3 regions of the Streptomyces sp. NPDC048001 genome follow, and region 3 is predicted to be linked to each of the others. Evidence: riboswitches for the same ligand, from Rfam matches in the RefSeq annotation. Region 3 holds a riboswitch; each other region holds the start of a gene.
The links. Region 3 has a riboswitch for cyclic di-AMP ahead of ACGF15_RS12325 (M23 family metallopeptidase). Riboswitches for the same ligand answer to the same signal wherever they lie in the genome.
Positions count from the first base shown of each region.

Region 1 (6,975 bases), on a different contig from region 3:
GGCGCCCAGCAGCATCCGGGAGATCTCCCCGACCCGCTCGACGGGGATGCGGGCGTGGTGGATGGCCTCGGAGTCGTAGGCGTCCAGCCCGAGGGCGATCCCCGCGACGGTGGTCACCGACCCGGCCAGCCCCACCAGGGTGCGGGCCTTCGCCAGGGGGACGCTCTGCTCCACGAGGTCCAGGGCGGCCTCGACGTCGGCGCGGATCGCGGCGATCTGCTCCTGCGTGGCGGGGCTGCCGGGGGCGTGCCGCTCGGTCAGCCGCACGCAGCCGATGTCCACGGACCGTGCGGCGAGGCCCGGGCCGCCGTCCTCGGCACCCCCGCCGCCGACCACGAACTCCGTCGAGCCGCCGCCGATGTCCACCACCAGGTAGGGGGTGTCCAGGTCCTCGCGGCCCGCCAGCGACCGGGTGGCCCCGGTGAAGGAGAGCTCCGCCTCGCGGTCCCCGGTGACCACCTCGGGCTCGACGCCGAGGATGTCGCGCACACCGCGGACGAAGTCGTCCCGGTTCTCCGCGTCGCGGGAGGCGGAGGTGGCGACGAAGCGCACCGCCTCGGCGCCGAGGTCCCCGATCACGGCGGCGTACTCGCGGCAGGCGGCGAAGGTGCGCTCCAGGGCCTCGGGCGCGAGGCGGCCGGTGCGGTCGACGTCCTGCCCGAGGCGCACGATCGTCATCCGGCGGTCGAGTTCGACGAGCCGCCCCGTGGCGGCGTCGACGTCGGCGACCAGGAGCCGGATGGAGTTGGTGCCGCAGTCGACGGCGGCGACGCGGGTCATCGGGCGTCCTCCCCGGACTCGCCGTTCCCGGCGCAGCCGGAGACGCAGGGCCCCTTGCGCCACCACTCGGGGAGCATGGCCAGCGCCTCGTCGCCGAGCGGGTTGACGCCCGGCCCGGCCGCAAGCGCATGGCCGACGAGCACATGGAGGCACTTCACCCGGTCGGGCATGCCCCCGGCACTCGGGAAGCCCTGGAGGACCTCGACGGCGTCGCGGCGGGCGATGTAGTCCTCGTGGGCCGCGCGGTAGGCGGCGGCCAGCTCGGGATCGGTGGCGAGGCGCGCCTGCATCTCCTTCATCACGCCCTCGGCCTCCAGGGTCCCGATCGCGGAGGCGGCACGCGGGCAGGTCAGGTAGTAGAGCGTGGGGAAGGGAGTCCCGTCCGGCAGGCGCGGCGCGGTCTCGACGACGTCCGGGCGCCCGCAGGGGCAGCGGTGGGCGATCGCGCGCAGTCCGCGCGGCGGGCGGCCGAGCTGCTGCTCGAACGCGATCACGTCCGCCTCGGTCGGCTCGGTGTGCTCGGTGGTGGGAGGAGGGGTGTCCATGCCTGCCTTGCTGCTCTGTCCGCTGATGGGTTCGTTCGCTGGTGTCGTGCCGTGCGCCGGTGGCGGCGCGGGGTCCGGGTGCGGCCCGGGGCCGGATGCGCCGGCGGCCCGGCCGGGCGCGCTCGGCGTCCTCTACTCGCGGTCGGCGTCGTCGACCCCGTTCCACACGTTGGAGTACCAGGGCCGGTCGCCGGCGCCCGGGTCCTCCCGGCGCTCCTCGGCCGCCTCCGGGTCGATGACCGTGTAGCCGGTCTCGCCGGGGAGCACGTAGTGCAGGTGCTCCCGGGCCAGCCGCCGTACGTAGGCGTCGTCGCGGAGCCGGGCCTTCTCGTCGCGCAGCCGCTCGACCTGGGCGCGTGCCTCGTCCATCAGCCGCTCCTGCTCGGCGATCTCCGCACGCTGCGAGACGTACTGGCGCATCGGGTAGGCGAGCGCGACGACCAGGGAGCAGACGACGAGGGCGAGGAACGCGGCCCGGCCGGTCAGCCGGGAGCGGCGGTCCTGGCGGCGGTTCTGGGACCGGTAGACGCGCGCGGCGGTCTGCTCCCCGAGCAGCCGCAGCCTGGTCGCGGTGGAGAACCGGTCGGGCTCCGGCCTGCGCGCCATGGTCTCGCCTCCCCTTCACACGCGGACGTCCCCGGACACGGTACGGGACCGGGGACGGGGACGTACGGAGGCGTGGTGCACGGGCGCCCGCCGGGGCCGCCGGTCCGCGAGGCGGACGTCGGCGGTCCCGGGGGCGCTGGCGCCTACTGGTCCGCGGAGCGGAACCGGGGGAAGGCGGAGCGGCCGGCGTACACCGCGGCGTCGTCGAGGATCTCCTCGATGCGCAGCAGCTGGTTGTACTTGGCGACGCGCTCGGAGCGGGCCGGGGCACCGGTCTTGATCTGGCCGCAGTTGGTGGCGACGGCCAGGTCGGCGATGGTGACGTCCTCGGTCTCGCCGGAGCGGTGGGACATCATGCACTTGAAGCCGTTGCGCTGGGCGAGCTCGACGGCGTCCAGGGTCTCGGTGAGCGAACCGATCTGGTTCACCTTGACCAGCAGGGCGTTGGCGATGCCCTCCTCGATGCCGCGGGCGAGGCGCTCGGGGTTGGTGACGAACAGGTCGTCGCCCACGAGCTGGACCTTGGTGCCGAGCTTGTCGGTGATGACCTTCCAGCCGGCCCAGTCGTCCTCGAAGAGCGGGTCCTCGATGGAGACGAGCGGGTAGGCCGCGACGAGCTCCTCGTAGTACTCGGTCATCTCGGCCGCCGAGCGCGACTTGCCCTCGAACTCGTAGACGCCGTCCTTGTAGAACTCGGACGCGGCGACGTCGAGGGCGAGCGCGATGTCCTTGCCCGGGACGTAGCCGGCCTCCTTGATCGCCTCGATGATGAGGTCGAGGGCGGCGCGGTTGGAGTCCAGGTTGGGCGCGAAGCCGCCCTCGTCGCCGAGGCCGGTGGACAGGCCCTTGGTCTTCAGCACCTTCTTGAGGGTGTGGTAGACCTCGGTGCCCCAGCGCAGCGCCTCGGAGAAGGACTCCGCGCCGATCGGGGCGATCATGAACTCCTGGATGTCCACGTTGGAGTCCGCGTGCGAGCCGCCGTTGAGGATGTTCATCATCGGCACGGGCAGCAGGTGCGCGTTCGGGCCGCCGAGGTAGCGGAAGAGCGGCAGGTCGGATGCCTCGGAGGCCGCGTGGGCGACGGCCAGGGAGACGCCGAGGATGGCGTTGGCGCCGAGCGAGGACTTGTCCGGGGTGGCGTCCAGGTCGAACATCGCCTGGTCGATCAGGCGCTGCTCGGTGGCGTCGTAGCCGACGAGCTCCGGGCCGATCTGCTCGATGACGGCGAGGACGGCCTTCTCGACGCCCTTGCCCTGGTAGCGGTTCTGGTCACCGTCGCGGAGTTCGAGGGCCTCGAACGCACCGGTGGAGGCGCCGGAGGGGACGGCAGCACGGCCGGTGCTGCCGTCGTCGAGGCCGACCTCGACCTCGACCGTGGGATTGCCTCGGGAGTCCAGGATTTCCCGGGCTACGACGACGTCGATGGACGGCACGAGCATCTCCTTCTGGGATGTGACGCGAGATAGGTGCAGAGGTCTGCTTGGCCTTGCGCCAAGAGCCTAACCGCCCCGGGGTGAAAGCCCGGCCGATGCCCGCCCCGTGGGACGAAAAAGGACATCACAACCCGTCGAACCGGACATACAGCGGCCATCTACCCGCCGGTAACTCCGTGGGGGCTCCGGCACGGACGGGGGAACGGAGCCCGGAGCGCAAGGACCCCGGCCCGGCGCGTTCGGGGGAAGGTGCGCCGGGCCGGGGCCGGCCCGTGGCCGCCGGGGCGGAGGGAGAGGCCGCCCGCGGCGGAGGCGGAGGGTCAGCGCAGGTGGAGCTGCTGGCCCGGGTAGATCACGTCGGCGCTCTGCAGCACGTCCTTGTTCAGCTCGAAGAGCTTCTTCCAGCCGCCCTCGACCTTCTCGGCCTCGGCGATGGCGCTCAGGGTGTCGCCGGCCTTGACCGTGTACTCGCCGTCGCCCTTCTTGACGGCCTTCGGCGTCGCGGGGGCGGACTGCTTCGGGGCCTCGGCCCGCTCGGAGCGGGTGGTCGGGACCTCGGCGCGCTGCTGCGGCTGCTCGGCCGCGGCGCCGCCGTAGGGGGTGCTGGAGAGGTTGACGCCGCAGCTCGGCCAGGCGCCCTTGCCCTGGCCCGCGAGGACCTTCTCGGCGATGGCGATCTGCTGGGCCTTGGACGCCTTGTCGGCGGTGGCGGCGTAGGCGGTGCCGCCGTAGGCGGCCCAGGTGGAGGCCGAGAACTGGAGGCCGCCGTAGTAGCCGTTGCCGGTATTGATGGACCAGTTGCCGCCGGACTCGCACCGGGCCACGGCGTCCCACTCGGCGGCGGTCGCGGCGGAGGCCGGGCCGGCGGTGAGCAGCGGGGCGGCGACGGCCGCTCCGGCGACGCCGACGAGGGCGGCGACGCGCGAGACACGGGACGGACGGCGGTGCTTGGCGGTGCCGGAACGCAGCATGGATGGACTCCTCACCGACGCCTGCGAGGTGAGCTGTCGGGTTCGGGCCGGAAGGAATGCCCGGCCGCGCTGCACGGATGCGCGCGGCTTCACCCCGAGCCGTCCCCGGGCAGCCCTTCCGGGCCGCCGGGACCGGCAACGTACCTTGGGTCCCCCGCTCCTGCCTTCGGCGCTTTTCGAGCGTCGACTGTTCCCCCCGACCGACGGCAGGATTCGGCGTGACGGTCAGCGGTGCCCACCGGTGGCGAGCGGTTCCGACGGTAAACACACCTCTCCCCGATGTTCGAATACGAACATCGGGGAGAAACCGGACGAACCGCCAGGGCCGAATGAACCGTTTCCGCAGGTAGAGGTAGAGGTGACCGAAATCGACTGGTGAAACCGGCCAGTTGCGGCGAAGAGACCCTTGTCTCACTTGCGCAGAACGGACAACTCCGGACCTATCGCCGGGTGGAAGGGGCTTACGGAGCGGGGGATTCCGCGGGCTCCGCGCCCAGATCGAGAGTCTGACCGGGGAGGATCAGGTCCGGGTCCTCGCCGACGACGGCCTCGTTGGCCTCGTAGAGCGCCGACCAGCCGCCGGGGACCTCGCCCTGCTCGGCGATGCCCCAGAGGCTGTCGCCCTCCTGCACGGTGTAGGAGCCCTCGGGCGCGGCCCCGGCCGCGCCCTCGCGCACCGACCCGTCACCGCGCGAGGGGTGGCCGTCGCCCTCGCGCGCCTCGTCCGGCCGGGCCTGGCCCGCCTCTTCCGCGGGGGCCCCGCGGTGCTTGCCGCGGCCCGCGGAGCCGACGGCCCCCTCGTGCTCCTCCGCGGAACCCTCGGCCCCGGGGGCGCCCGCGGCGGGCTCCGCCGGTGCGGAGGGCTCCGCGGACGGCTCCGAGGAGGGCTCCACGGGAGCGGCGGACGGGGCCGCCACCCCGTCGGAGGTCACGGACGGGGAGGGAGAGGGGGAGGCGGCGGCCTGCTCCGCCGCGCGCTCGCCCGGCATGGGGCCCGGCCCCTCCGCCACCGGCCCGCTCTTCGGGGAACCGGTCCCGGGGGCCTCGGCGGCGGGAACGGCCGCCTCCGGCTCCAGGCCGGGGTCGAGGGCGCTGTCGGGGCCGTCGTCGGTCAGCCCCGCCACGACGGAGCACGCCTGCCAGGTGCCGGCCCCCCGGGCGTCCAGCACCCGCTCCGCGACGGTGATCTGCTGGGAACGGCTCGCCAGGTCCGCGGTCGGTGCGTACGCCGTGCCGCCGAAGGACTCCCACGCCTCCTGGGACAGCTGGAGCCCTCCGTAGAAGCCGTTGCCGGTGTCGATCGACCAGTTGCCGCCCGACTCGCATTCGGCGACGCGATCCCAGGTCGCGGCGTCGGCGGCGGAGGCGGATCCGGCGCCGAGCAGCGGGATGGCGATGGCCGATCCCGTCACCCCCGCCGCGACGACGATGGCCGGTGCCTGGCGGGGGCGGCGGTGGCGTCCGTTCCCGGAGAGCATGCGGTTGCCTTTCGCGTGACTACAGGGGACCGTGCGGCGGTTGTCAGCCGCCGAGGTCGACGTGAACGTAGCCGTATTCGAACGTAAGTCACAAGTCGATGCACTGCAGATTACGTAAAAGTCACAACCCTGACGGAGCGTCAACTACTCTCCGGGGTGAACTCGACCGGCAGAGTGCGCAATCCACGCATGATGAGCCCCCCACGCCACCGCAAATCGCCTGGATCGCCCGCATCTCGCAGATCGGGCAACCGGGTCAGCAGGGTAGCGAGGGCCGTCTGCCCCTCCAGCCGCGCCAGCGGGGCGCCGAGGCAGTAGTGGATGCCGTGCCCGTAGCCCAGATGCTGGTTGTCGCGGCGGGTCAGGTCCAGGGTGTCGGGGGCGTCGAAGCGGGCGGGGTCCCGGTCCGCCGCCGCGAGCACCACCAGTACCGGGTCGCCCACCCCGACGGACTGCCCGCCGAGGCTGAGGGGCTCGGTGGCGAACCGCCAGGTGGCCAGCTCCACCGGCCCGTCGTAGCGCAGGAGTTCCTCCACCCCGGTCTCCAGCAGCCCGCTCTCCCCGGCCGCCAGCGAGGCCTGGAGCAGCGCCCGCTGCTCCGGGTGGCGCAGGAGCGCGTGGACCCCGTTGCCGATGAGGTTCACGGTGGTCTCGAACCCGGCGAACAGCAGGATGAACGCCATCGCCGCGGCCTCGTTCTCGGTCAGGTGCTCGCCGTGGTCCGAGGCGGCGATGAGCCCGGAGAGGAGGTCGTCGCCCCCGCCCTCGCCGAGTTCCGCGCGCTTGCGGTGGATCAGCTCGGCGAGATAGCCCCGCATCTTCTTCACCGAGCGCGCCACGCCCCCGCGGGGACCGCCGCCGTGGCGGATCATCATCCCCGCCCAGTCCCGGAAGTCGTCCTGGTCCTCGCGCGGGACGCCGAGCATGTCGCAGATGGCGTAGATGGGGAGCGGGAACGCGAACTCGTGGATCAGGTCCGCCTCGCCCCTCGCCGCGAAACCGTCGATGAGCCGGTCGGTCAGCTCCTGCACCCGCGGCTCGAAGGCGGCGACCCGGCGCGGCGTGAACGCCTTGGAGACCAGCCTGCGCAGCCGGGTGTGGTCGGGCGGGTCGATGTTGAGCAGATGCGTCATCAGCTCCGCCTTGCGCTCCCCCGGGATGC
Region 1 is NZ_JBIDBN010000020.1:54,578-61,552, forward strand. Features, by position in the region: gene ACGF15_RS28150 (exopolyphosphatase) at 1-780, opposite strand, end outside; gene ACGF15_RS28155 (DUF501 domain-containing protein) at 777-1,325, opposite strand; gene ACGF15_RS28160 (septum formation initiator family protein) at 1,458-1,931, opposite strand; gene eno (phosphopyruvate hydratase) at 2,075-3,370, opposite strand; gene ACGF15_RS28170 (transglycosylase family protein) at 3,685-4,335, opposite strand; cyclic di-AMP (ydaO/yuaA leader) riboswitch at 4,339-4,517, opposite strand; gene ACGF15_RS28175 (transglycosylase family protein) at 4,797-5,813, opposite strand; gene ACGF15_RS28180 (cytochrome P450) at 5,954-6,975, opposite strand, start outside.
Region 1: linked by a shared signal. The riboswitch ahead of ACGF15_RS28170 (transglycosylase family protein) and the one ahead of ACGF15_RS12325 (M23 family metallopeptidase) in region 3 are both predicted to bind cyclic di-AMP.

Region 2 (6,975 bases), on a different contig from region 3:
ACAAGAAGGTCACCGCGCTCTCCGGCGGGCAGCGCAAGCGCGTCTCGGTGGCCCTGGAGCTGCTGACCAAGCCCTCGCTGATCTTCCTGGACGAGCCGACCTCCGGCCTCGACCCGGGCATGGACCGCGATGTGATGCAGCTGCTGCGGGGTCTCGCCGACGACGGCCGCACCGTGCTGGTGGTGACCCACTCCGTGGCCGAACTCGCGCTCTGCGACAAGCTGCTGGTGATGGCGCCCGGCGGTGCGGTGGCGTACTTCGGCCCGCCCGAGGAGGCGCTGAACTTCTTCGGCTACACCACGTGGGCGGACGTGTTCTCGGCCTTCGAGAACTACCGGGACTACGACTGGGCCGGCCGCTGGAAGGGCTCCCAGCACTACCAGATGTACGCCGCCGACATCGACGCCGTCGCCCCGCAGGCGGTGCAGATGCCGCCGCAGCAGCTGAAGCCGCCGAAGCCGCAGAGCTGGGGCTCCCAGCTGTTCACCCTGATCCGGCGGTATGTCTCGGTGATCGCCTCGGACAAGGGCTTCATGGCCCTGATGCTGGTGCTCCCGGCCGTCCTCGGCGCCGTGAGCCTGGTGATCAACCCGGACAACGGCCTGCTGGTCAACGTCAACGAGCAGACCGGGCGGATCATCCCCAACGGCACGGCCACCACGGTGCTGCTGATCCTGGTGGTGGGCGCCTGCTTCGCGGGCGCCGCCAACTCGGTCCGCGAGCTGATCAAGGAACGGGTGATCTACGAGCGGGAGCGGGCCACCGGCCTGTCCCGCTCGGCGTACCTGATGTCCAAGGTGATCGTCCTCGGGATGATCACCGCTGTCCAGGGTGCGCTGGTCGGCGCGATCGGCTTCGCCACCCGCGAGCTGCCCGAGGAGGGGCTGGTCCTCGGGGGCGCGGTGCTGCTGGAGCTGTCCCTGCCGATCATGGCCCTCGGCTTCACCTCGATGATGTTCGGCCTGATCATCTCGGCACTGGTGAAGACGGCCGAGAAGACCATGCCGCTGCTGGTGATGTTCGCCATCGTCCAGGTCGTCTTCACCGGCTGCCTGTTCGTCCTGCACGGGACGGTCGGCGTCAACGAGTTCTCGTACCTGATGCCCTCGCGCTGGGCGGTGGCGGCCGCGGGCACCACCCTGGACTTCAACCGGATCAACCCCAACACCGACGACCCGGCCAGTACGGACCCGCTGTGGGACCACGAGGCCGGGGCCTGGATGCTCGACATGGGCGTGCTGCTGGCCCTCGGGGCCTTCTGCGCCTTCCTGGTGGCCCGCTTCCTGCGGCGCCACGAGCCGGAGGTCATGCGCAGGTGACGCGACCGCGGGCCGGGACCGGTCCGCGGACGGCGCCGGAGGGCGCACCCCGTTCGGGGTGCGCCCTCCGGGCGTCTGCGGTGTCCGCGCCGGGCCGCTGCGGGGGCCGGGCGGTCGGGGCGGGTGCGGCTCAGTAGGCGCTGTCGACGTTGTCGATCGAGCCGTAGCGGTCGGCCGCGTAGTTGCAGGCGGCGACGATGTTGGCGACCGGGTCGTACTGGTCGTGCTTGGTGCCCGCGACGTGGTAGGCGTCGAAGGTCGGCTTGATGACCTGGAGCAGGCCCTTGGAGGGGACGCCGTTGTGGGCGTTGATGTCCCAGTTGTTGATCGCGAGGGGGTTGCCGGAGGACTCGCGCATGATGTTGCGGTGGATGCCCTCGTAGCTGCCGGGGATCCCGTGCTTCTTCATGATGGACAGCGCCTCGCGGATCCAGCCGTCCAGGTTGTCCGGGTAGGTGACGGCGGCGGTCTGCGCGGCCGGGGCGGACTTGCCCGCGGTGCCGGTGGCGGCGGGGGCGCGCTCGGCGGAGCGGTCGGCACGGTCGGCCTCGGCGCGCCCGCCGCCGATGGTCAGCTCCAGACCGGGGTGGATCAGCGAGGGGTTGTCGCCGACGGCCTCGCGGTTGTCCTGGTAGAGCTTCTGCCAGCCGCCGTCCACCGAGTGCTCCACCGCGATGGCGGACAGCGAGTCGCCGGCGACCACGGAGTACGTCACGGGGGCGCTCTGCTGCGCGACGGCGGGAGCGGCCACGGCGGCGGCCGGGGCGGCGGGAGCGTGGGCGGGCTGTGCGGCGCTGGCGGTCGTCGCCCCGAGGAGCGGGAGGGCGAGGGCTGCGCCGCCCGTTCCGACGGCGACGAGGCCGAGGGCGATGCGGCGGGAGCGGGGACGGCGGTGCTTACCCTGTGCAGGCATGGTGAGTTCCTCTCCGTCGCCTGCGAGGTGAGCTGTCGGGTTCGGGCTGGAGATGCCCGGCCGTGCGAGCGCACGGCTTCACCCCGAGCCGTCCCGGCGTCCTTGGCGGACGCCGGTCCGGCGACTTACCTGGTTCCCCCGCTCCTGCCGAGTTCGGGTGATCTGGTCGGAATACCGGACAGCGGCAGGATTCGGCGTCCCGTCCGGAATGCCGTGACCGTAGGCGAGGCACCGGCGGCACAACAAGCCCGCAATTCACACACGCAATGCGCGGGGCGCCGAAAGCACCGGGAGAGGGCGCCCGAGATCGACTTCCGTTCCGTCAGTTCCCTTTGCAGGAAACGGAGAAGGGCAGGGGAGATCCACTGCGCGGGGCAGGCCGGGTGACCGATGTCACCAGCGATGGAGCAAAGGCCGCCAATGAATTCATTGGCGGCCAAATCGGACATTCAGTCGCGCCGGTGAGGCGGCGGTGGCACGGCTCCCCTCGCGGCATATATGGATGCATGTCCGAAATGAGGCTTACGACTGCCCGGGGGCGCCGCGCACCAGGATCCGCCGCCCGGTGATCCGCGTCGGGGCGACCGCGATCCACAGCTCCCGCCCGCCCCCGGCCCAGGGCGCGGAGTAGGCCTCGCGATCCAGCCTCCGCCCCTCCTCCTCGTCGGTGACCCGGCGCGCCGCGCCGACGACCAGCACGCTCCAGCCCTGGCTGAAGGCCTCGTCGATGTGGTCCACCTCGAAGGCGGCCTCACGCCCCGCCGAACGGCCCAGCAGCGACTCGTGACCGGTACGGAAGGCGACCTCGCCCTCGGTGACCAGGTAGTTCACCGGGAGGATCGCCGGCCCCTCCGTCGTGGCGACCGCGACCCGGCCCACACCGTGCGCGCCGAGCAGGTCCCAGCACTCCTCGGCATCCAGCTCCACCAGCTCCGGGTGGTACCCCGCACGGCCCGCACCGGCCGGGAGGTCCGCGTCACCACCGGTCAGCGCCGTGACGGTGGTCTCCAGGGCGTCCGCCAGCCGCAGCAGGAAGCCCATCCCGGGCGCGGCCGGGCTCTCCTCCAGGTACTGCAGGTACCCGGGCGCGGAGCCCGCCCGCAGGGCGACCTCCTCCCGCGAGAGCCCGAGCTCCCGGCGGCGGGCGGCCGCCCGGCGGCCGATGTCGCTGCCTGCGCGGTCCCGGCCCGCGCCGCCTGAGTCCGCTTGCGGTTGTCCGGGCATGGTCGCCACCTTCTCCTGTCGGCGGTCCGGTCACGGCACGTGCCCCGCCCCGCGCCCACGGTAGCCAGCGCCCGCCCGGCCCGCACGGCGGGCCCGGCATTCACCACCCTCCCGGCCGACCGGGGACAGACTCGGAAATACTGTCCCCAAGAGGACCCGGACGGACTGGAGGCGCCGCGATGACCCCCTGGACTGGTGCACGATGAGACACCGCTCGGTAGCCGACCTGATGACCCCGCAGGCGGTGGTCGCCCAGCGCGGCACGGCCTTCAAGGAGATCGCCCGGCTGCTCGACGAGTACGGCATCACCGCCGTGCCCGTCGTCGACGACGAGGGGCGGCCCGTGGGGGTCGTCTCCGAGGCCGACCTGCTGCGCCGCCATACCGGGGGCACCAGCGCCGACACCGCCGAAGGCCTGATGAGCAGCCCCGCCGTGGTCGCCCGTCCCGGCTGGAGCGCCGTGCAGGCGGCCCGCGTCATGGAGGACCACCGCATCAAGCGGCTCCCCGTGGTCGCGGAGGACGGACGGCTCGCCGGCGTCGTGAGCCGCAGCGACCTGCTCCGGCTCTTCCTGCGGCGCGACCGCGCCATCCAGGAGGAGATCGTCGAGGACGTGCTCGCCGGCACGCTCGGTGTCTCCCCCGCCGCGGTGGGCGTGGAGGTGGCCGACGGCCGGGTGACGCTCAGCGGCACCCTGGAGCGCCGCTCGCTGGCGCGGATCGTGGTGCGGCTGTGCGAGAGCATCGACGGCGTGGTCGACGTCGTCGACCGGCTGGACTACGCGAGCGACGACGTGCCCGCCCCGGAGGCCTGAGACGCCGCCTCCCGCGCCGCCCCGGCCCGCGCGGGAGGGGCGGGCGCGCTCCTGGGCGGCGGGCGGCGTCAGGCGGACGGGATCGGCAGGGTGCGCACGGTTCCCGGGTCGACGGTCACCACGGCGCCGCCCAGGCGCACCTCCACGGGCGGGCCCTGCGAGGAGGCGGGCACACCGACGCTCAGTTCACCCGGCCGCACCCGCACCCGCACCCCGAAGTGGCCGCGGTAGCGGAACGAGAACCCGTACTGGGCGAGCTGCGGCAGCGGGACCGGGTCGAACCACAGGGCGCCCGCGCGGGTCTCCATGCCGCTCAGACCCCGCTGCACGAGGTCGAGCGTGCCGGCCATGGCGCCGAGGTGCACGCCCTCCTCGGTGGTGCCGCCCTGGAGGTCGGCGATGTCGCCCTCCAGGGCCTCGCGGCAGTACGCCCACGCCTCGCCGCGGCGCACCCGGGCCAGGATCCAGCCGTGCACCAGTCCGCTGAGGGTGGAGCCGTGGGTGGTGCGGTGGAGGTAGTAGTCCACGGTGCGGTGCCAGACGTCCTCGTCCATGGCGTAGCCCAGGCGGCGCAGCAGACCCCCGAGCTCGTCGGGGGAGAACAGGTATCCGAGCATCAGCACGTCGGCCTGCTTGGAGGCCTTGTAGCGGTTGACCGTGTCGTGCTCGGCCTCCAGCACGCGGTCGAGGCGGCGGATGTCCCCGTGGCGGGCACGCAGACCCTCCCAGTCGAGTTCGGCCAGGTCGCCGTAGCCGTGGAACTGGCTCGGCACCCCGTCGTGGAAGGGCACGTACAGCCTGCGGGACACCTCCTCCCAGTGCGCCAGCTCGGTGCCGGTGAGCCCGGTGCGCCCGAAGAGCTCGCTGCGGCGCGGAGCGGGCAGGCCACCGGCCAGTTCGAGGACGCGGGCGAGCACCCAGGCGGCGGTGACGTTGGTGTAGGTGTTGTCGTCGATCCCCGGGCGGTCGGCGCCGGGGTAGGCGTCGTGGTACTCGTCGGGGCCCACGACCCCGCGGATCCGGTAGCGGCCGAGCCCGGGGTCGTAGGCCGCGGAGTCGGCCCAGAAGCGCGCGATCCCGACCAGCATCTCGGCACCCCTGGTGTACAGGAACTCCGTGTCGCCGCTCGCCTCGCAGTACTGCCAGACGTTGTACGCGATCGCCGATCCGACGTGGTGCTGGAGGTGCGAGTGGTCGGGCAGCCAGCGCCCCGAGCGCGGGTTGAGGTGCACCTCCTGGGTCTCCTCCCGCCCGTCGCTCCCGCTCTGCCAGGGGTAGAGGGCGCCGCGGTGGCCGCAGTCGCGGGCCAGCAGCCGGGCGCGCTCCAGGCGGCGGTGGCGGTAGGTCAGCAGGGCCCGGGAGACCTCGGGGAAGCGGAGGTTGAGGTAGGGCAGCACGAACAGCTCGTCCCAGAACACATGGCCGCGGTAGGCCTCCCCGTGCAGGCCCCGGGCGGGCACGCCCACGTCCAGGTCGGCCGTGTGCGGGGAGAGGGTCTGCAGGACGTGGAAGAGGTGGAGCCGCAGGATCCGGCCCGCCTCCCCCGGCACGTCGAGGTCGGCCCGGCTCCACAGCCGCCGCCAGGCACCGCGGTGGGACTCCAGCAGCTCCTCGAAGCCCGGCGCGCGCCGGGCGCGGTCGGACGCCGCGTGCAGGGGGTCGCCGATGGCCCTGTCGTGCGAGGTGTGCAGGGCGGCGACCTTGTCGACCGTGAGGGGCCGTCCGTGGGTGAGCGGCAGGTGCAGCAGCTGCACGGCGCGCTTCGGTTCGTGCGCGGTCCTGCCGTGCTCCGCCGGGGCGTCGGTGGTGGTGCGGGCCGCCAGGCCGATCCGGACGTCGGAGGCGCTCGTGCGGCAGCGCAGCCAGACGACCCCGGGGGAGGCGTCACCGGTGCCGACGTGGACGAGGTGCCGGCCGTCGAGCCCCCGGTAGCGCTCCACACCGCTGTTGGTGACCCGGCCGTCCAGCGCGGACTCGACCTCGATCTCCCCGTCCCAGCCTTCCGCGGTGAACTCGGTCCGCAGCGCGGCGAGATGGGGGTCCCCCATGTGGACGAGGCGGGTCTGCCGGACCGTCAGGGGGCGCCCGTCGGCGGCCGTGTACCGGCAGGTGCGGGTCAGGGTGCCGGTGCGCAGGTCGAGCCGCTGGCGGTGGTCGCGCAGGGCGGGGGTGTCGGGGGCGAGCCAGGGCTCGGGGCCGTCCGGGCCGCGGGGGCGGAAGCGCAGGGGCAGCCAGTTGGGCAGGTTGACCATGTCCTCGTTCTCCACCCGGCGCCCCGCGACCGTGGAGGTCAGGCGGTTGTAGCAGCCCGCGGCGTAGGTGCCCGGGTAGTGGAGGTCGTCGGCGGTGCACTCGGGGGCGGCACCGCGGGTGGCGAAGTAGCCGTTCCCCAGGGTGCACAGCGCCTCCCGCAGGCGTTCGGCACCGGGGTCGTAGCCCTCGTACTCCCAGCTCCAGCCGCTCATCGCCGCTCCCGCCCGCAGGTGAGTGCGGAGCCGCGCCGCGGGGCGCGTGCGGCCGGGCGCGCGGCGGCGCGCCCCGGGGTGCCCCGCAGGGCGCACCCCGGGGCGCGGGCGCGCGGGGCCGCCGGTACGGCGGTCCGGCGGCCGGGCTCGCTCCCCTCGGGCATGGCGGCGGCTCCTGTCCGGTCCGCCCCGCGGGGGGTCGGCGCTTGCTTCGGGCCCGGCGGGGCGGTCACCGGTCGG
Region 2 is NZ_JBIDBN010000001.1:6,246-13,220, forward strand. Features, by position in the region: gene ACGF15_RS00035 (FHA domain-containing protein) at 1-1,319, shown strand, start outside; gene ACGF15_RS00040 (transglycosylase SLT domain-containing protein) at 1,450-2,232, opposite strand; cyclic di-AMP (ydaO/yuaA leader) riboswitch at 2,237-2,402, opposite strand; gene ACGF15_RS00045 (helix-turn-helix domain-containing protein) at 2,755-3,456, opposite strand; gene ACGF15_RS00050 (CBS domain-containing protein) at 3,659-4,270, shown strand; gene ACGF15_RS00055 (glycoside hydrolase family 65 protein) at 4,339-6,735, opposite strand.
Region 2: linked by a shared signal. The riboswitch ahead of ACGF15_RS00040 (transglycosylase SLT domain-containing protein) and the one ahead of ACGF15_RS12325 (M23 family metallopeptidase) in region 3 are both predicted to bind cyclic di-AMP.

Region 3 (6,975 bases):
CGGCCCCGCCGCCGACCCCGCGGGCTCCCACCACGAGCGCCGCATCCGCAGCTTCCAGCCGCGCCGCAGCCGGGTGACCACCGGGCAGGGCGAGGCACTGCGACGGCTCTGGCCGACGTGGGGCATGGACATCGACGGGCACCGGGTGCTCGACCTGGAGGAGCTCTTCGGCGGGCTGCCGGTCGTCCTGGAGATCGGCTTCGGCATGGGCGAGGCGACGGCCCAGATGGCGGCGGACGATCCGGGCACGGGCATCCTCGCCGTGGACGTCCACACCCCGGGCCAGGGCAACCTGCTCGCCCTCGCCGAGCGCAACGGCCTGACCAACGTGCGCGTGGCCAACGGGGACGCAATCATCCTGCTGCGCGAGATGCTGCCGCCGCGCTCGCTCGACGGCATGCGGGTCTTCTTCCCCGACCCCTGGCCCAAGAAGCGCCACCACAAGCGGCGCCTCGTCCAGCCCGAGTTCCTCGATCTGGCCGCCGGGCCCCTGAAGCCGGGCGCCGTCCTGCACTGCGCGACGGACTGGGAACCCTACGCCGAGCAGATGCTCGAGGTGCTCCAGGCCCACCCGGACTTCGAGAACACCGTCCCCGGCGGCGGCTACGCCCCCCGGCCCTCCTTCCGGCCGCTGACCCGCTTCGAGGGGCAGGGGCTGGACAAGGGCCACCTCGTGCACGACCTGCTCTTCCGCCGCACCCGCCGGGAAGCCTGACCCGGCGTCCCGCCCCGAGCCGTGCATCGCACGGCGGGCAGTCCGCCCTCGTGCCGGACGTGTTCGGGCGACTCGGCACCACGGCGAGGTGCCGCAGCCGTCGCCGCACGCCCGCCGGGGAGTGCGGGAGAGGCCTTAGGGTCGACGGGTGTCAGCGACTCCGCCGGAGCCCTCCCCGCCCGCCTTCCCGCCGCCCCCGGCCGTGCCCCCGTACGCGCCGGACGGGGCACCGCCCGTCCCCGGAGCATGGGCGCACCGGTCGGCCCGCCTGCGCGCCGCGCTGCTGTGGCGCAGCCGGGCCGTGCGGATGGCGGCCGTGTTCACCCTGCTCGCGCTCTGCGGGCTGGTCATCCTGGTCCTGGTGCGCGAGCAGACCGGCTCCACGGGCTTCCTGGTGGGCCTGGGGCTGGCCACGCTCCCCGTGCCGCTGCTGCTCGCCGCGTTCCGCTGGCTCGACCGGGTCGACCCGCTGCCCTGGCGGAACCTGGTCTTCGCGTTCGGCTGGGGGGCCTGCGCGGCGGCGCTGATATCCCTGCTCGCCAACACCCTGGCCACCCGCTGGATAGCGACCGCCACGGCCGACCCCGCCTCGGCGGACACCCTGGGCGCCACGGTCGTCGCGCCGGTCGTCGAGGAGAGCGCCAAGGGGGTCGCACTGCTGCTGCTCTTCCTGCTGCGCGGAAGGGAGTTCTCCGGTGTGGTGGACGGGATCGTGCTCGCCGGGTTCACCGCGACGGGCTTCGCGTTCACGGAGAACATCCTCTACCTCGGGAACGCCTTCGACGAGGACATGGCCTTCGGCTTCGCGGGCCTGGGGTCGGTCACGGCGGCGACCTTCTTCGTCCGCATCGTGATGTCGCCGTTCGCGCACCCGCTGTTCACGGTGCTCTGCGGCCTCGGCTTCGGCCTGGCCGCCGCGGCGCCCCGCGGACGGCGGGTACGGCGGGTGCTGCTGCCGCTGCTCGGGCTGGTGGCCGCCATGGGCATGCACGCCCTGTGGAACGGCTCGGCCTCCCTGCTCGGCCCCTGGGGATTCTTCGGGGTGTACGGGGCGTTCATGGTGCCCGCGTTCGCGCTGCTCACCTGGCTGACCGTATGGAGCAGGCAGCGCGAGCTGCGCACCATAGCCGCCCGGTTGCCCTCGTACGCGGCGGCCGGCTGGCTCACGGCCACCGAGCCGTCCGCGCTGTCGTCGATGCGGGCGCGGGCCGTGGCGAGGGACTTCGCGCGCCGTACCTACGGCCCGGCGGCCGGACGGGCCGTGGCGGAGTACGAGGCGTTCGCCACCTCGCTGGCGTTCCTGCGCAACAGGGCCCACCGGGGCGCGGCGGGCCCGGACTTCGCGGAACGGGAGCGGGAGCTGCTGCACCACCTGTGGTTGCGCCGGGAGGTCGCGGCGCCGTCCCTGGCCTACGCGGCGCGCGCCACGGGCCGGGCCCCCCAGGTGCTGCCGCACCGGGACTACGACGGGTTCAACCCCTACCGCACCTGAGGCGGCTCCGGGCGGGGCCCCGGGTGGTCCGTGCCGGTGGGAACGCGGGCGGAGGCCGCGGGGCGCGCGGTGGCGCGGACGCCGAAGCGCCCCGGGGCTCCCGGGGCGCTGCGGACGCGGGTGCGGGATCGCCGCGTCAGACGGTGAGGCCCTTGCCCCGCAGCCAGGCGAGCGGGTCGAGGCCGGAGCCACCGGGGGAGTGCACCTCGAGGTGGAGGTGGGGACCGGTGACGTTGCCGGTCGCGCCGACCCGTCCGATGGTCTCGCCGGTGGCGACCTTCTGACCGGCCGAGGCCGTCATGGAGGACAGGTGCGCGTACCAGACCTCGGTGCCGTCCTCCAGCTCCAGCACGATGCGGTAGCCGTACGAGCCGGACCAGCCGGCCGAGGTGACGGTGCCGCCGTGGACGGCCTTGACCGGGGTGCCGGTGGGAGCGGCGAAGTCCAGGCCGGTGTGGTAGCCGGAGGACCACATGGCGCCGGCCTGGCCGTAGGTCGAGGTGAGGGTGTAGGAGGAGGTGGGGAGGGCGTAGCTGGCCGCGAGCCTGGCGAGGCGCTCGGCCTCGGCCTTGGCCCGTGCCGCCTCCTCGGCCTTGCGCTTCTCCTCGGCGGCCTTGGCCTCCGCCTCGCTCTGCTGCTTGGCGGCCTCGGCCGCCGCCGCCTCCGCGGCGGCCTTCTCGGCCGCGGCCTTGGCCTCCGCGTCCGCCTCGGCGCGCTGCTGCTCGGCCTGCTGGAGGATCCGGGCCCGCAGGGCCTCGCCCGCTCCTGCGGAGCGGTCCTCGGCGCCGCTCGGGGCGGTCTCGGCCACGGGCACCATGGCGGTGAGGGGGGCGGTGTCGGCGGTCGTCCCGGAGCCGGAGTCCGCGTCGGAGTCCGCGATCAGGGAGCCGACCCCGGGGAGGGAGGCGGCCTCGGGGAGGCTGTCGGTGAGGGCGTCGGGAAGGGATATGGAGACCGCGGGCTTGTCCTGCGCGGTGGCGATGCCACCCGCGCCCACGGCCGCGATGACGCCCACGCCGAGGACGGTGGAGCTGCGGGCCAGGCCGCCGCGCTGCTTGACCACGCGGTGCCGGCCCCGCACGGGGCGGACCGTCTCCTCGGTCGGGTTCCACTCCCCGAAGGAGGCTTCCGGGGTGTCGCCGCTGAACCGGGACGACGCGGTCGGGGCCTCGGGAGCAGGCATGTTGGACGCCACGAAGGCGTACTCCTTTCCTTCCTTCTCGCCTACCGGGTTAGCTGACGGGTTCGGAGCAGGAAGGTCTCCTACGGCCGCCCTCTGCCGCCGATGTGCGTGCGGCCGAAGTTGGCTGATTCACCCCAAGTGGTGGTTCCCCGGTTCCCTTGCGGGATTCGGCGCGTGAGCACGGTGCCGCCTCTTGCGACGGCTGGGACGACCGTGCTGCGTTATCGAACGTTAATAGAAGCCGCGGCAGGTTTCCAAGCCGTTCCCGCGGATAGTTGAGGATCTTGACGGGGACCAAACGGGACAGAAGCGTGTGGATTCGGGCGACTTGAGCGCACCTCAGGAGGAGAAGCTTTTCTGACAGTTCGTCACTTGTTATGCGGAGGGGCATCCTCCGACTACGCACGGTGCTCTCGGTCGGCGCGTCTCCCGGCCCCCCTGACCGACTCCTTCCGGTCACCGCGGACGACCGGAACCGTACGCCTGCGCTCCGGCTGCCCGGCCGCCGGCCGCTGGACGGCCAGCAGGGCCATGTCGTCGCTCGACCCCCCGCCCGTGTAGCGCCGGACGTCCGCCACGAGCGCGTCCAGCAGGTCGTCCGGCTCCGCGAAGATCCGCCCGCTCAGCCGCTCCACCGGGTCGTAGAACACCCCGCGGCCGTCGCGCGCCTCCGACAGCCCGTCCGTGTAGAGCAGCAGCGTGGACCCGGCGGGCAGCGGGAACGACTCCGGGCGGTCCGGCCAGCCGCCGAGATCCCCCATCCCCAGCGGCAGCGCGGCCTGCGCGGGCGGCAGCACGTCCAGCCGGCCGTCCGCATGGAGCAGCAGCGGGTCCGGATGCCCGCGGTTGAGCAGCCGGACGGTGCCGGGCACGCCGCCCCCCGCCCCCTGCCGCGCCGGCGGGCCGTGCGCGCCGCCCCCGCCGTCCGGGTGCGGGATCTCGCCCAGCACGGCGGTGGTGAAGCCCTCCACCGCGTCGAGCCCGGCCCGGCGCACCCCCTCCCGCCGCAGCGCCCGCTCCAGGCGCTCGGCCACCTGCTCCAGTGTGCGCTCCTGCTCGGCCGCCTCCCGGAACGTGCCGATGAGCACGGCGACCGACTCCACCGCGCCCATGCCCTTGCCCCGCACGTCCCCCACGATCAGCCGGATCCCGTGCGGGGTGTCCTGGACGGCGAAGAGGTCGCCCCCGATGAACGCCTCCGCCTGCGCCGCCTCGTAGCGGGCGGCGATGTGGAGCCCGGCTATCCGGTCCTGGGGCGTGGGCAGCACGGCGCGCTGCGCGGCCTCGGCGACCACCCGGGCGGAGGCCAGCCGCTCACCGCTGCGCCGCACCACCCTGTTGATCACCAGGGCCACGGCGGAGACCGTGACCACGGTGCTCGTCTCGGTGAAGGCGGTCGCCTCGGTGATGTTGTCGTCGTAGTAGTGCAGCGCCCCGGTGGCCAGGATCGCGCCGATCCCCGTGAGGAGGGTCACCACCCAGGAGGCGATGGCGGCGGCGATCAGCGGGGCGGCGGCGTAGAACGAGACGGCCGTGAACCGCGGCGGGGTGAGCGCGTCCAGTGCGACGCCCGCGAGCAGCGTGGCGGCAGGCAGCAGGCGCAGGAACCACGGAGGCCGGTAGCCGGCGCCCTGCTCTCGCCCCACAGCTGATCTCCTGCCGCTTGGTCCACGGCCGCGGACCGGTGCCGCGCTCTTCCCATGCTGCGTGCGGATCGGCGCGGCGGCGACTTGCCGCCGACCTGCCGGGCGAACCACCGGCCCGGAGGGGCACACGACGAAGGCCCGGTGATCGTGATGATCACCGGGCCTCGGCCTTCAGTAGCGGGGACAGGATTTGAACCTGCGACCTCTGGGTTATGAGCCCAGCGAGCTACCGAGCTGCTCCACCCCGCGTCGGTGAACACAACCATACGCCATCCGCGGGGCGGTTCCGACCACGTTTCCCGGGCGGGGGCTCCGAGAGCCCCCGCCCGGCCCGGTCCGCCGGGCGGAAGGGGCCGGGTGCGCCGCCGTGCGGAGGCGCCGGTGCCGGGCGGGCCGGCGCCCCGGCCGGGGGCTCCGCGTCAGCCGCCGGAGCGCACCGGGCGGAGCCGGACGGGGCTCACTCCAGGCCCAGCCACAGGTCCGGACCGAAGACCTCGTACTGGATCCGCTCGGCCGGGACGCCCCGGCGCAGCAGGTCCCCGCGGACCGCGCGCATGAAGGGCAGCGGGCCGCAGAGCAGCACGGTGACCCCCTTGGGCAGCTCCAGAGCCCCGGCGTCCAACGGTCCGGACGCGACCGCCACCGGGCCGCCGCCGTTCCCCTGGTCCCCGGTCTCCTGCTCCCCCGGCTCCTCGTACCAGAGGCGGACGGCGGCGCGGGGGTGCGCCGCCGCCAGCCGCAGGAGCTCCGCGCGGTGGGCGTGGCCGGACGGGCTCCGGTCGGCGTGGGCGACGAGGACCTTGCGGTCGCGTCCCGTCTCCGCCAGGTGGCCGAGCACCGAGAGCATCGGCGTGCCGCCGATTCCGGCCGAGACCAGCGCCACGGGGCCGTCCCCGGGGGGCAGCACCAGGTCGCCGAAGGGCAGCGAGACGGTCAGCTCGCCGCCGGGCCGCAGGTGCTCGTGCAGCCACGCCGACACCTCGCCCTCGGGCGCTGCGCCGCCGCGCACCCGCTTGACGCTGATCCGCCAGGTGGATCCGCCGGGGGCCGCCGAGAGGCTGTACTGGCGAATCTGCCGCGCACCGTCGGGCAGCGGGACCTGCACGCTGACGTACTGCCCGGGCCGGAAGGCCCCGGCCGGGCGGCCGTCGGCGTGGCGCAGGGTGAACGAGACCACGTCGGGCGTCTCCTGGTGGCGCTCCTCGACCACCATGCGCTGCCACACCTCGCCCTCGGGCACCCCCGCCTCCTGGTAGAGGCGGGCCTCCCGGGCGATCAGGGCGCCGGCCATCAGCCAGTACACCTCGTCCCAGGCGTCGGCCACCTCGGGGGTCACCGCGTCCCCCAGCACCTCGGCGATGGCCCCGAAGAGGTGCCGCTGGACGAGCTTGTACTGGTCGGAGGTGACCCCGAGGGAGGCGTGCTTGCCGGCGATCCGGGCGAGCAGGGCGTCCGGCCGCTCGTCGGGCCGCTGCACCAGCATCGTGGCGAAGGCGGCGATGGACCCGGCGAGGGCGCGGCGCTGCTCGCCGTTGGCCTGGTTGCCGCGGTTGAACAGGTCGCGCAGCAGCTCGGGCCGGTCGGCGAAGAGCCGCTCGTAGAAGCGGTCGGCGATCTCGCCGATCGCGGCACCGACGGCCGGGAGCGTGGCGCGGACGACGGGCGCGGACTGGTCGGACAGCACAGGGACTCCTAATTGGTTAAAGATCTTCGCATTTTTGCTGACGCTTGCGGGCGGAGATCGAGCGCACCCCCACCGCGCACCGGCCGGTCATCCGGGCCGGGGGGTTCCGGCCTCCCCTCCCCGCACCCCGGTCAGGCCGACCAGGACCGGACCCGTGGGCGAGGCGACGACGTCCTCGACGGTCAACGGGTCGAGCGTGGCGTAGAACGCCTCCTGCGCCTCCCGCAGCGCCCGCCGCAGCCGGCACGCGCCCCG
Region 3 is NZ_JBIDBN010000006.1:15,293-22,267, forward strand. Features, by position in the region: gene trmB (tRNA (guanosine(46)-N7)-methyltransferase TrmB) at 1-715, shown strand, start outside; gene ACGF15_RS12320 (PrsW family intramembrane metalloprotease) at 918-2,207, shown strand; gene ACGF15_RS12325 (M23 family metallopeptidase) at 2,344-3,402, opposite strand; cyclic di-AMP (ydaO/yuaA leader) riboswitch at 3,414-3,573, opposite strand; gene ACGF15_RS12330 (PP2C family protein-serine/threonine phosphatase) at 3,789-5,036, opposite strand; tRNA gene ACGF15_RS12335 (tRNA-Met) at 5,212-5,285, opposite strand; gene ACGF15_RS12340 (globin domain-containing protein) at 5,494-6,720, opposite strand; gene nsrR (nitric oxide-sensing transcriptional repressor NsrR) at 6,808-6,975, opposite strand, start outside.